DNA from 3 places in the Vibrio sp. R12-SG2-ISO1 genome. Region 1 is predicted to be linked to each of the others. Evidence: predicted binding sites of a transcription regulator. Region 1 holds the regulator's gene; each other region holds the start of a gene.
The links. Region 1 encodes CRP, which controls carbon source genes, mostly activating them, when cyclic AMP is high. Its sites were predicted from a motif close to TGTGANNNNNNTCACA; they were not measured.
Positions count from the first base shown of each region.

Region 2: a site for CRP is predicted at 2,701-2,716, ahead of gltB (glutamate synthase large subunit). Genes of this name have one in related genera too.
Region 3: a site for CRP is predicted at 2,380-2,395, ahead of malT (HTH-type transcriptional regulator MalT). Genes of this name have one in related genera too.

Region 1 is NZ_JCBDGO010000029.1:64,006-68,297, reverse strand. Features, by position in the region: gene astD (succinylglutamate-semialdehyde dehydrogenase) at 1-726, shown strand, start outside; gene AC6R10_RS18400 (DUF1338 domain-containing protein) at 846-1,637, shown strand; gene crp (cAMP-activated global transcriptional regulator CRP) at 1,831-2,463, opposite strand; gene AC6R10_RS18390 (phosphoribulokinase) at 2,721-3,590, opposite strand; gene AC6R10_RS18385 (YheU family protein) at 3,685-3,897, opposite strand; gene AC6R10_RS18380 (SH2 domain-containing protein) at 4,066-4,292, opposite strand, start outside.
Region 2 is NZ_JCBDGO010000008.1:660,691-664,982, reverse strand. Features, by position in the region: gene gltB (glutamate synthase large subunit) at 1-2,465, opposite strand, end outside; gene mnmL (tRNA modification radical SAM protein MnmL/YtqA) at 2,979-3,923, shown strand; gene arcB (aerobic respiration two-component sensor histidine kinase ArcB) at 4,057-4,292, shown strand, end outside.
Region 3 is NZ_JCBDGO010000005.1:119,402-123,693, forward strand. Features, by position in the region: gene AC6R10_RS04880 (glycogen/starch/alpha-glucan phosphorylase) at 1-2,018, opposite strand, end outside; gene malT (HTH-type transcriptional regulator MalT) at 2,575-4,292, shown strand, end outside.

The DNA.
Region 1 (4,292 bases):
GGCGGCAACAACCCTATGGTCATCAGTGAGCACTACGGTGAGCTGGACGCAACGGTCTACACCATTTTGCAATCGGCCTTTATCAGTGCTGGGCAGCGTTGTACCTGCGCGCGTCGTCTCTATGTGCCTGTGGGCGACAAAGGCGATGCCTTGGTCAATCGCTTGGTTGAGGCCACACGCAAGCTGCGCGTCGATCAGCCGTTTGCAGAGCCAGCGCCTTTTATGGGACCACAAATTTCTAAAGCTGCGGCACACTTTATCCTCAACGCACAGGCGAACTTACAGAGCCTTGGTGGTGTGAGCTTGGTGGAAGCGAAAGCGGGCGAGGCGGCGTTTGTCACTCCGGGGATTATTGATGTCACGGCCATCGACGCGCTGCCAGATGAAGAGTATTTTGGCCCGCTGCTGCAAGTGGTGCGTTATCAAGGTCTTGAGCGCGCGGTTGAGCTGGCCAATGACACCCGCTTTGGTCTCTCTGCTGGACTGGTGTCCACTGATGATGATGAGTGGGCCTACTTTGTTGACCACATTCGTGCAGGGATCGTCAATCGCAACCGCCAATTAACTGGGGCGAGTGGCGATGCGCCGTTTGGCGGACCGGGCGCCTCGGGCAACCTTCGCCCAAGTGCTTACTACGCTGCGGATTATTGCGCTTACCCTATGGCGTCGATGGAAGGCGAGCACACCTTGCTGCCTGAGACGTTAAGCCCGGGTGTAGAACTGTAAGACGCACCTTGGGCTCGCTTGGAGCCCAAGGTGTTCGATTCATTGCTAGGTTTGTGATTAAGCCATTCTTTTAAAGAACTAGCTTTACGATTCAGCTTCACGATTAACATGGAGACGTTATGACGCCTGCTCAACTGTTCGATTTACTGTGGCAAGACTATATTTCTCGTCTATGCCCTCAAGCGGCCAAGGTTCATCAGCTTTTAGAAGAAGATGAGCCGCTGATCAATGACCATATTGCGCTGCGCACCTTTAACATCGCGCCGCTCGGTATCGAGACATTAGCTGCGCCATTTATTGCACTGGGTTACCAAGCGTGTGGTGATTATCTTTTTGAGAGCAAGCACTTGGTCGCCAAGCACTATGAGCACGCCGATCCGACGCTGCCAAAAGTGTTCATCAGTGAGCTGAAAGTCGAAGAGTGCTCAGCGCCTCTGCAAAGCATTGTCAGCAAGCTGGTGGCACAAGTGGAGGCATCCACACTACAAAGCCATGAGTTTTTGTATGCGGGCCGTTTGTGGGATCTCAGCTATGAAGATTTTCAAACCCTCGCCCAAGAGAGTGAGTACGCAGCATGGCTTGCGGCGCACGGCTATGGGGCTAACCATTTCACCGTAAGCGTTAATCAGCTCAAGGCATTTGACGAGGTGGCGGCGGTGAATGAGCATCTTCGCCAAGCGGGTTTTGTCATCAATGAGTCGGGCGGCGAAGTGAAAGGCTCACCAGAGGTACTGCTTGAGCAATCGTCCACCATGGCAGACAAAGTCGAGGTGAGCTTTAGTGACGGTACGCAAGTGATCCCAGGCGGCTTCTACGAATTTGCCAAACGCTATCAGATGAGTAATGGGGAGCTCTACCCAGGGTTTGTCGCGGCGTCAGCGGATAAGATATTTGAGAGTACGAATGGGTAGGGAGTGCCTAGTTGATGGGAGTGCCTAGTTCCTAGTTACTAGTTCCTAGAGGGGGCTGGTGAAATGGGTGATGGGTAGTGGGTGATGGTGCTAGGGCCTGGTAAATAAAAAGCCACCGCTGGTAGACAGGGTGGCTTTCTTATCTTTAAAGGTTTTCTCTAGGAACTCGTCACTAGGAACTCGCCTCTAACTCTTATCGCGTGCCGTAGACGACGATGGTTTTACCGTGGGCGGAGATCAGGTTTTGCTCTTCAAGCATCTTCAAGATTCGGCCAACGGTCTCACGTGAACAGCCGACAATCTGACCGATCTCTTGACGAGTGATCTTGATTTGCATGCCGTCTGGGTGCGTCATGGCATCTGGCTGTTTCGCTAGGTTAAGTAGCGTCTGCGCGATGCGGCCTGTCACGTCTAGGAAGGCGAGGTCACCGACTTTTTGGCTCGTCACTTGTAGGCGGCTTGCCATTTGCGCAGATAGACGCATCAGGATGTCAGGGTTGACTTGGATAAGCTGACGGAATTTCTTGAATGAGATCTCTGCAACTTCACAAGGTGATTTAGCGCGAACCCAAGCGGTACGCTCTTGATCTTCTTCAAATAGACCAAGTTCACCGATAAAGTCACCTTGGTTTAGGTAAGAAAGGATCATTTCCTTACCTTCTTCGTCTTTAATCAGTACCGCCACAGAGCCTTTGACGATGTAGTAAAGCGTCTCTGCTTTCTCACCGGCGTGGATCAATGTGCTTTTTGATGGGTACTTATGAATATGACAATGTGACAGGAACCACTCTAATGTTGGATCGGTTTGAGGTTTACCTAGAACCATAATATCTCACTTCCTCTGCAGGGTACGCTTGCCGCTTTCCATTTTTGTCGCGCCAGTAAAAGACGCGAAGCCTTGAACAAGGCTTTTTAGGATAAGAGCACTTATTCAATGCTGCAAGCCATCTTTGTTTCGGTTACAAATAGTAGCCTTTTTCAAAAGGGATTTCTTGATTTTAATCGTGTCAAGTTGGTGATTGTTTACGCAAAAATGTGCACATGATCACGGTATGACAAGTAAACGGGTCTTAGGACTGATCGCTAGCCAATTTTACCCGTCTCGATAAGCTGCTGTAGGATAGGTCTGACGATGAGCTCCATCGCAAAACTCATCTTACCCCCCGGCACGACAATGGTGTTGTGGCGCGACATGAAAGAGCCATCAATCATAGCGAGCAGATATGGGAAGTCGACCTGTTTGATGCCGCGCAGGCGGATCACCACGAAACTCTCATCCAAACTTGGGATGCCTTTAGCGTTAAGTGGGTTGGACGTATCGACGGTCGGCACGCGTTGGAAGTTGATGTGGGTGCGCGAAAATTGCGGGGTAATGTAGTTGAGATAGTCATCCATCGAGCGGACAATCGAGTCCATCACCGCTTCGCGTGAGTGACCGCGATCGCGCGTGTCACGGACGAATTTTTGAATCCACTCCAAGTTCACAATCGGCACCATGCCAATCAAAAAGTCGACGTGTTGGGCGACATTAACCTCACCATCCACCACGCCGCCATGCAGTCCTTCATAGAACAAGACGTCAGAATTTTCCGGCAAATCTTGCCACGGCGTGAAGGTGCCCGGCATTTGATTGTAGGGCACGGCTTCATCGAAGGTGTGCAAGTAGCGACGAATTTGCCCTGTGCCTTCATTGCCATACTGCTTAAAAAACGCAGACAGCGCAGGGAAGTCGTTCGCCTGCGGACCAAAGTAGCTGATGTGGCGTCCTTGCTCGCGCGCTTTGCGGATCTCGACATCCATTTCTGGGCGCGTAAAGCGGTGGAAACTGTCCCCTTCCACCCAAGCCGGTTTCACGCGCATCATGTTAAACATTTTGCGAAACGCTTCAGAGGTCGTGGTTGTGCCCGCACCGGAAGAGCCCGTTACGGCAATAATGGGGTGTTTTGCTGACATGACAAACCTTGTCTTATTCCTTGTCAAATGATGACCAATATAGCATGTTCTATTGATTGATCACGGTATGGCGTTTTTTAACGCACTGGAAATATTAAAACTTTGATTTGAGTTGAATATCCACGCTCTCATGCAGCTCTGAATAGACCACCACAGCTTCACCACTCACCAAGCTCTGACGGATCTGGGCGATTTTCTCGTCAAGAGAGATTTCCTGCTCGCCATAGTCCGTCCCTTCACGCAGTACAAATTCACGGATCAGGTTGTCTAGGGTGTCAGGAGCGATTTGTTGCCAAGGGATAATCATAGGGCCTCGTTGGTTGATGGGGGAGTTCCTAGTCGTCAGTGCCTAGTTCCTAGAGGGGTTCTAGGGACTTTATGCACTCGCGGTATAACGTACAGGGGAGAGCGCGATGGCTCTCCCTTGGTAAAATAATGGGCGATTTTTTGCCCAGTCTTGATTAAGTTTGCGAACTTATTGATGACTATATCTGAAAATCTTGTACTCAGTGAATAGGAGTTTATTGAGCGTAGTTTCAATGGTTGCTGAGTTCTCTAGTACACCGATGCTATCAGCGTAGTTCTTACTTAAATAAGTATTGTTGGCGATAGCATAAGCATCAAAATTACTGGTCAATAGAGCGTCCTCGACATCGCTGTTTGCTGCGCTTTCGACGAGCGATACTTCCACTTTATCAAGGG
Region 2 (4,292 bases), on a different contig from region 1:
GTCTCAGGATTGAAGAGGTGCTTTTCACCGCGCTGTTTCCACTGGTAGACACCGCCAACATCCAACATTTGCACTGGGATTTCGCGTTGTGGGTAACCGATACGGTGACGAATAAGGACTTCTTTTGCGATGTCATCGAGCGTCAAACCTTGAATACGAGAGACGGTACCCGTGAAGTATTTGTCGACCACGGATTTGTGGATACCAAGCGCTTCAAAGATCTGTGCGCCATGGTAAGACTGCAAGGTTGAGATGCCCATCTTAGAGAAGATCTTCAGCAGACCACCGTTGATCGCCTTGCGATAGTTATCAAACAGATCGCGTGGGCTGGCTTCTGGATCGAGCTTCTTGGTACGTTGCAGCTCAACAATGGTCTCAATCACCAAGTACGGGTTGACGGCATTGGCGCCGTAGCCAAGTAGCGTCGCGAAATGGTGCGTTTCACGTGCATCACCGGTTTCAACCACAATGTCACACTTCGCGCGTAGACCTTTGCGGATCAGGTGATGGTGAACGGCGCCGACGGCCAACATGGCTGGAATAGCCGCGTGGTTTGAGTTCACTGCGCGGTCTGTGAGTAGGATGATTGAGTAGCCATCGACCACCGCATCTTCGGCGTATTGACAGATACGCTTCAATGCACGCTCTAACTTGCCTTGATCTTCATTGGCTTGGAATACGATATCAAGCGTTTTCGCCTGTAGGTGTTCGTTGTCGATCGCACGTAATTTCTCGAGCTCAGAGTTCGCGAGCACTGGCGATTCCAGTTCCACTTTTTGACAGTGAAGCGGAGTTTCAGTCAACAGGTTATGGTCTTTACCTAGGTAGGTATTGAGTGACATCACCATACGCTCACGGATCGGGTCGATCGGTGGGTTGGTAACCTGAGCAAACAACTGCTTAAAGTAGTTGGATAGATGCTGAGACTGGTGAGACAAGACAGCCAATGGCCAGTCTGCGCCCATGGCAGACAGCGGCTCTTTGCCTTCTTTCGCCATTGGAACGATGATTTCATTCACTTCTTCAGTGCTGACACCAAACGCTTGTTGACGATGGAGAAGGCGCTCTGGAGAAGGCTGGCTGAACTGGTTGCTCGCATCAGGCAGTTTCTTCAGGCTAAGTAGGTTATCTTTCACCCACTGTTCGTAAGGCTGAGCACCTGCGATGGTATCTTTGACTTCTTCGTCAGAGATAATGCGACCTTGTTCTAAGTCCGCAACGAAGATACGACCTGGCTGCAAGCGGCCGCGGAACTCGACGTTCTCTGGGGCAATATCCACAACGCCAGACTCAGACGCCATCACAAGGAAGTTGTCTTTAGTCACGGTGTAGCGAGACGGGCGCAGGCCGTTACGATCGAGCGTTGCGCCTACTTGGACACCATCGGTAAAGCAGACTGACGCTGGGCCGTCCCAAGGTTCCATGATGTTCGCGTGATACTGGTAGAACGCGCGACGTGTCGGATCCATGGTTTTGTTTTCTTGCCACGCCTCTGGGATCATCATCATCAATGCGTGTGGCAGGCTACGACCAGAGAGGACCAGTAGCTCAAGTGCCATATCGAAGTTTGAAGAGTCCGAGCTGCCTTCTTGACAGATAGGCAATAGCATGTCGATTTCTGCTTGTGTAAACAGATCCGACTCGATGATCGCCTCACGGGCTTTCATCCAGTTTAAGTTACCGCGAACGGTGTTGATCTCACCGTTGTGGGCGATATAACGGAAAGGTTGCGCCAGACGCCATTTCGGGAAGGTGTTGGTAGAGAAGCGAGAGTGTACCAAGGCTAGCGCCGTCACCATGGTAGGGTTTTGCAGGTCGAGGAAGTATTGAGGCACTTGCTCTGTGGTCAACTGACCCTTATACACCAAGGTTTTGTAAGACATGGAGTTGATGTAGAAATCATCACCAATGTTCGACACGCTCTCAAGGCAGACGCGTACCGTGTAGTTACGCAGCACGTACAGCTTGCGCTCAAGCTCTTCTGGCGTCATACCTGGGCCGCCAGTGACAAACACGTGCTCGAACTGAGGCTCAGTGCTGAGAGGATCGGCGCCGATCATAGAGTTGTCGGTTGGCAGTACGCGGTAGCCAATGATTTCTAGATCGAGACGCTTGGCGTTTCGCTCTAAGATGTCACGACATTGCTCGCGTTTGTGTTCATCTTTCGGGAAGAGAACCACGCCAACGCCGTATTTTTCAAAAGAAGGCAGTTTGATACCGAGCTTTACTGCTTCTTCTAAAAGAAATTCATGGGGTTTTTGCAACAAGATACCCGCACCATCACCACTACAAGGGTCACAACCTTGACCACCGCGGTGTTCCATGCGAGCGAGCATATCGAGTGCTTGAGTCACAACTTCGTGTGATTTACGGTTTTTCAGGTGAGCAACAAAACCGATACCACAGGCGTCATGCTCCAGTTCTGGAGTATATAGACCCTGAGAACTTTGCTCTCTATCTACCATAGATACATCCTTCCAGTTCAATTAGACGCAATTACCCTAATCCGCAGGGGCGTCTTGTCCTTGATTTGTATGATTCGAAGTCAACCGAGGTGGGAGACTTAGATTCCGTTCCGTATCTCGCAGGAAAAATATTGCGAGAAAAACAATCCTTGGTGATATCCGTGTTTTTATTGTCACTATGTAGTGATTTATATAGGTGGGAGGTGGATACCGCCGATGATTTTGCAATTTTGTCTGTAATAAAAATCACAAAAACTGTAAGTATCCTACAATTTTGTCAGCAGCAAATGCAATGAAAACTCGCCCTTGTCGCCCACTTTTTTCGCATGAACATGCACCATTGCGTTTAACTTTTGCGTAACATTTAGCGAAATGCCTGTATTTAATGAATGTTTATTGACTCTGATTAAAGTTGCGCCTGTTTGAAATCGGTAGATTCCTCCCCGAATTATTTTCATGATTGTAATTTTTTTACATAAATCTTAATGAGATTTATTTACGTTTGGGTGGGAAATGCAGCTACACGAATTAGTCAATACCATTGGTCAAGATCTCCAGCGTCGCTATAAAGAGAAAGTGCACAAGCTGACCTTGCACGGTGGGTTCAGTTGCCCGAATCGCGACGGGACGATTGGCCGTGGTGGCTGTACCTTTTGCAATGTCGCTTCGTTTGCTGATGAGCAAGCTCAAGTAAAAAGCATTCAAGCCCAACTCACTGACCGAGCGGGGGAGATTCGCCGCGCGAACAAGTATCTGGCTTATTTTCAGGCTTACACCAGTACCTACGCTGAGGTGCAAGTGCTCAAGTCGATGTATGAAGAGGCGCTCAAAGCGGCGGACATCGTCGGATTGTGCGTAGGGACGCGGCCAGATTGTGTGCCTGATGCGGTGCTTGAACTGCTGTCTGACTACGTTGAGCAAGGCTATGAAATCTGGCTAGAGCTTGGCTTACAAACCGCCAACAACGACACCCTTAAACGCATCAACCGTGGCCACGACTTTGAGTGTTATGCACGCATCACCGAGCGCGCTAGAGCGCTCGGGATCAAAGTGTGTACTCATCTGATTGTGGGCTTGCCGCGCGAAACACGCGATGACAACCTTGAGACTTTGCGCCAAGTGTTGGCGGTGGGTACCGATGGCATCAAACTGCACGGCTTGCACATTGTAGAAGGCAGTACCATGGCTAAAGCGTGGCGAGCAGGTAAACTGCAGGCGCCTGAGCTTGATGAATATGTTGCTATTGCCAGTGAAATGATCCGCATGACGCCACCGGAAGTGGTCTATCATCGCGTCTCTTCGGCGGCACGCAGACCTACCTTGTTGGCACCGCTTTGGTGTGAAAACCGCTGGCTGGCGATGACGGAAATTGGGCGCTCGCTCAATGCGTTGGGTGCGCAAGGCTCGTTGATTGAGCGTCCATTCGTTTACACAGCGCCGCCACTTGCCAGGCCCTAAGCCTTGTCGCTTCACACATCCCACATTTAAACGTTCCCGAGTCAGAGAAGCCTTAGCAGCCCAAGGGCAAAACAGGTAGTATGAAACCACTGTCCATCATGAGGCAGTGGTGATTCTAGGCTCGGAGCGTTTAATGAAACCGATAAAAAACCTCGCTCAGTATTATGTCGACCTCTTGGTCAAACTTGGCATTTTACGTTTCTCAATTTTGCTTGCTTTGGCGTTGGTGGCACTGGCCGTGGTGGTCCAGGTGGGGATCACGCTGGTGTTAAGTGGCCACGTGGATGATATTGACATCGTCCGCTCAGTCTTCTTTGGTCTACTGATCACGCCTTGGGCGGTCTATTTTCTTTCTGTGGTGGTGGATCA
Region 3 (4,292 bases), on a different contig from region 1:
ATAGTCAGCGCACCGTTGAGTGCCATCTTCATGTTACCCGTACCGGATGCTTCTTTACCGGCCAACGAGATTTGCTGAGACACGTCCGCCGCTGGGATGATGATCTCTGCCATGCTCACGCGGTAGTCAGGGATGAAGACGACTTTCAGCTTGTTGCCAATGCGTGGGTCGTTGTTGATCTTCTCTGCAATCTTGTTCACTGCGAAGATGATCTCTTTCGCCAAGTGGTAACCCGGCGCCGCTTTTGCCGCAAAGAAGCAGACGCGCGGCGTACACTCAAAACCCGGCTCATTAATGATGCGGTGGTAGAGAGACAAGATGTGCAGCAAATCAAGGTGCTGACGCTTGTACTCGTGCAGACGTTTGATTTGTACATCGAAAATCGCGTTGGTATCGAGCTCGATGCCCATGTTGTCTGATACCCACTTAGCCAAGCGCTCTTTGTTCTCTTTCTTCACCGCCATAAACGCTTGTTGGAACTCGGCGTCATCGGCGTATTTCGCGATACCTTCAAGTTGCTCAAGCTTCGCTGGCCATTCACTGCCGATTTTGTCGGTGATCAGCGCGGATAAACCTGGGTTACAGAACTTCAGCCAACGACGAGGCGTAATACCATTGGTCACATTGTGCAGACGCGTTGGGAACATCGCGTGGAACTCTGGGAAGAGATCTTTTTTCACCAACTCTGAGTGCAGCGCCGCTACACCGTTCACCGCGTAAGAACCGATCACACACAGGTTTGCCATGCGAACCATACGGTTGAAGCCTTCTTCGATGATCGACAGTTTCGCTTGCTTCTCACCATCACCCGGCCACATTGCGCGCACTTCTTGTAGGAAGCGATGGTTGATCTCAAAAATGATCTCCATATGACGTGGTAGCAGACGTTGAATCAAAGACTCTGGCCACGTTTCCAATGCTTCTGGCAATAGTGTGTGGTTGGTGTACGCGAAGGTTTGCGAACTGATTTCCCACGCTTTATCCCAAGATAGCCCTTTTTCATCGAGCAAAATGCGCATCAATTCAGGGATAGCAATCGTTGGGTGAGTATCGTTAAGCTGAATTGTTTCTTGCTTTGGAAGATCCGCAAGTGCAAAGCCCGCTGCTTCGTGACGACGTAAAATGTCACGTACCGATGCTGCTGAGTGGAAGTACTGCTGCATCAAACGCAGTGTTTTACCTTTCTCATGGTTGTCATTCGGGTACAGCACTTTAGTGATGTTACCGGCGTCAATCAGCGCGTGCTGCGCTTCGAAGTAATCACCGTTGTTGAAACTTGCCAATGAGAATGGCGCAATCGCCTGACATTCCCACAAACGCAGCGGGTATACCGTGTCAGATTCATAACCGACAATCGGTAAGTCCCAAGGCATCGCTTTCACGCTCATGCCCGGTACCCATTTGCGTACTTCTTTGCCGTTCTCGTAGCTCACTTCAACGCGGCCGTAGAAACCAATTTCTTGCGCCAATTCTGGGCGCGCGACTTCCCACGGGTAGCCTTCGACACCACGCCAAGCATCCGGCGCTTCTTGCTGACGTCCGTCAACAAAAGATTGCTTGAACAGACCGTATTCGTAGTGCAAACCGTAACCAACGGTTGGGAACTCTTGCGCTGCACAAGAATCCATAAAACACGCCGCCAAACGACCTAGACCACCGTTACCCAGAGACGGGTCGCGCTCTTCTTCCAACAAGTCGGTCAGGTTTTGGCCCAGTTCGGCCATTGCATCTGTGATCTGCTCGTAGAGACCTAAGCTGATTAGGTTGTTACCGGTTAAACGACCGATAAGAAATTCAAGGGATAGATAGTTGACGCTTTTCGCGTTCTTGATGCGCGGGTCTTGCTCGGTTTTCAAAAGATCCAGCGTGGTGATCTCTGCCAGGGCTTTACCCATAGCAAGGTACCATTCACGCGGTGTCGCGGTGTCTACGGTTTTCGCGTAGGTCGCAGAAAGGTGCATTTTAACGTCAGCTTGAAAGCTGGCTTTATCAAATTTTTTCTGTTGAGTAGGTTTCATTAGAGAAATCTCACTTATCGGTTTCAATCCATCTGAGACATATCGTGCAATGCTCTGTCTTGCAAAACATCCTCCTACTTCGGTAGCGATTTAGGAGGAGGAGTCAGGGCGTAGAGGGCGTAATTCACAACAAGCAGTGATCCAACTCGCAATAAACCGATGAGTGAACTGGACTCTGTTGATTAAGATCACACCATGACCCTAAACGACCTTACCTAAGGTGTATGAAACTTCGTCGAAATCAAAAACTGGCAAATGAAAAATATGCAGCGTGAATCACAGAATGTTTTCATCCTGAGTGCAAATTACACGATTTATCGTGCAAATCATGAGTTGATACAAGTTTTACCGAACAGATTAACGTGACTCAAATCACAAAACAGGGGCGTAGATACGCGCAAAATGTGAAATATGCGAAAAAGTCGCTCTCCTCACATAACAATCCCCCCAACTCTTAAGTAACATCCCACTCAACAACAAAGATCGAACAAAAAACAACCCATCTTGACGTCGTGCTCGCTGACACGTTCACTGACAATAAGATAAGGATGAGAAGATGTGGATTCCTTCGAAACTCACGCGTCCTGGCCGTTTACACAACGCCATCGTACGCCCAAGAGTTCTTGATTTACTTCAGCAAGCACCCTGCTACAAACTGGTGCTTTTTCGCTCGCCTGCCGGATACGGTAAAACCACCATGGCCGCCCAGTGGCTCGCCGACAAACCTAATGTCGGCTGGTACAGCATCGATGAAAGCGATAATGACCCGTTCCGCTTCATGAACTACCTGCTGCAAGCGCTAAACAAAGCGACCAACCAGGCTTGCCCGAATTCGCAAAAATTGGCCGAAAAGCGTCAATTTTCCTCACTTCACTCCTTGTTCAGTGAAGTGTTTGCGGAGATGTCCGAGTATTTTAACGAGTGTTATGTGGTCCTCGATGACTACCACCTCATTTCTGACGATGAGATCCACGAAGCGATGCGCTTTTTCCTCAAGCACATGCCCGACAATCTGACATTAGTCGTCACCAGTCGCGCCGCGCCGCCCCTGGGCACAGCCAACTTACGTGTGCGCGATCTGATGATTGAGATCGGTGACGAGTTACTGGCGTTCGATACCGAAGAGACCACCCGTTTCTTCAACCAGCGCATCGCCGATGGCATTGATGATGCCACGGCAGACAACCTGCGCAACTACGTCGAAGGTTGGCCATCGGCCCTGCAGTTGATCGCCCTTCAAGCGCAAGGTCAAAATCGCACGTTGGCGCAATCGGCTGAGTCTTTTTCGCAATTTAATCACGCCCATCTGTGGGATTATTTGATTGAAGAAGTGTTCGATCTTCTCGACCAAGAGACACGTCAGTTCTTACTGCAATGTTCGGTGCTGGATCACTTCAACGACAGCATGGTGGCAGCGCTGACTCAGCGTGATGACGCTCTCAGTATGATTGAGTCACTCAACCGCTATGGGTTGTTTATCCACCCGCTTGAAGGTGAACAAAACTGGTATCGCTTCCACAATCTATTTGCCGAGTTTCTTGCACATGAGCGCTCAGCGCGTATGCCGCAAAAAGAGCAAGAGCTGCACCAAGTCGCCGCGCGCGCTTGGCTCAAACAATCCTCGCCCCATGAAGCACTCAAACACGCGCAAGAAGCCAAAGACAGCCAACTGATCGCCGATATTTTGAGCCAGTTTGGCTGGAAAATGTTCAATGGTGGTGAACTTAAAGCCCTAGAGCAGGCCATTGATTCGTTATCGCCGGAGCAGCTCTACAGCGAACCGAAATTGTGTATGTTGCAAGCGTGGCTTGCTCAGAGTCAGCACCGCTACAACGATGTCGGTGACTTGCTTGCCAAAGCCGATGAGCAAATGCGCCAGTTCAACGTGGTACTCAGCAGCAAAGAGCAAGGTGAATTCAACGCCCTGCGCGCGCAAGTCGCCATCAACCAGAACCAACCAGAAAAAGCGTTGGAGCTGGCTGAGCTGGCACTGAGCCAAGTTGACAGCACGGTCTATCGAAGCCGCATTGTTGCGACCTCGGTAGTCGGCGAGGTCAATCACGTCCTTGGCCGTCTCAGCCGCGCGTTGCCTATGATGCAGCAAACAGAGAAACTGGCTCGCCAGTATCAGGTCTATCATCAGGCGCTGTGGGCGATGTTACAGCAAAGCGAGATTTTGATCGCACAAGGCTATGTGCAAGCTGCGTACGAAGTGCAAGACAACGCCTTCAAACTGATCGAGGAGCAACAACTGCAGCAAGTGCCGATGCATGA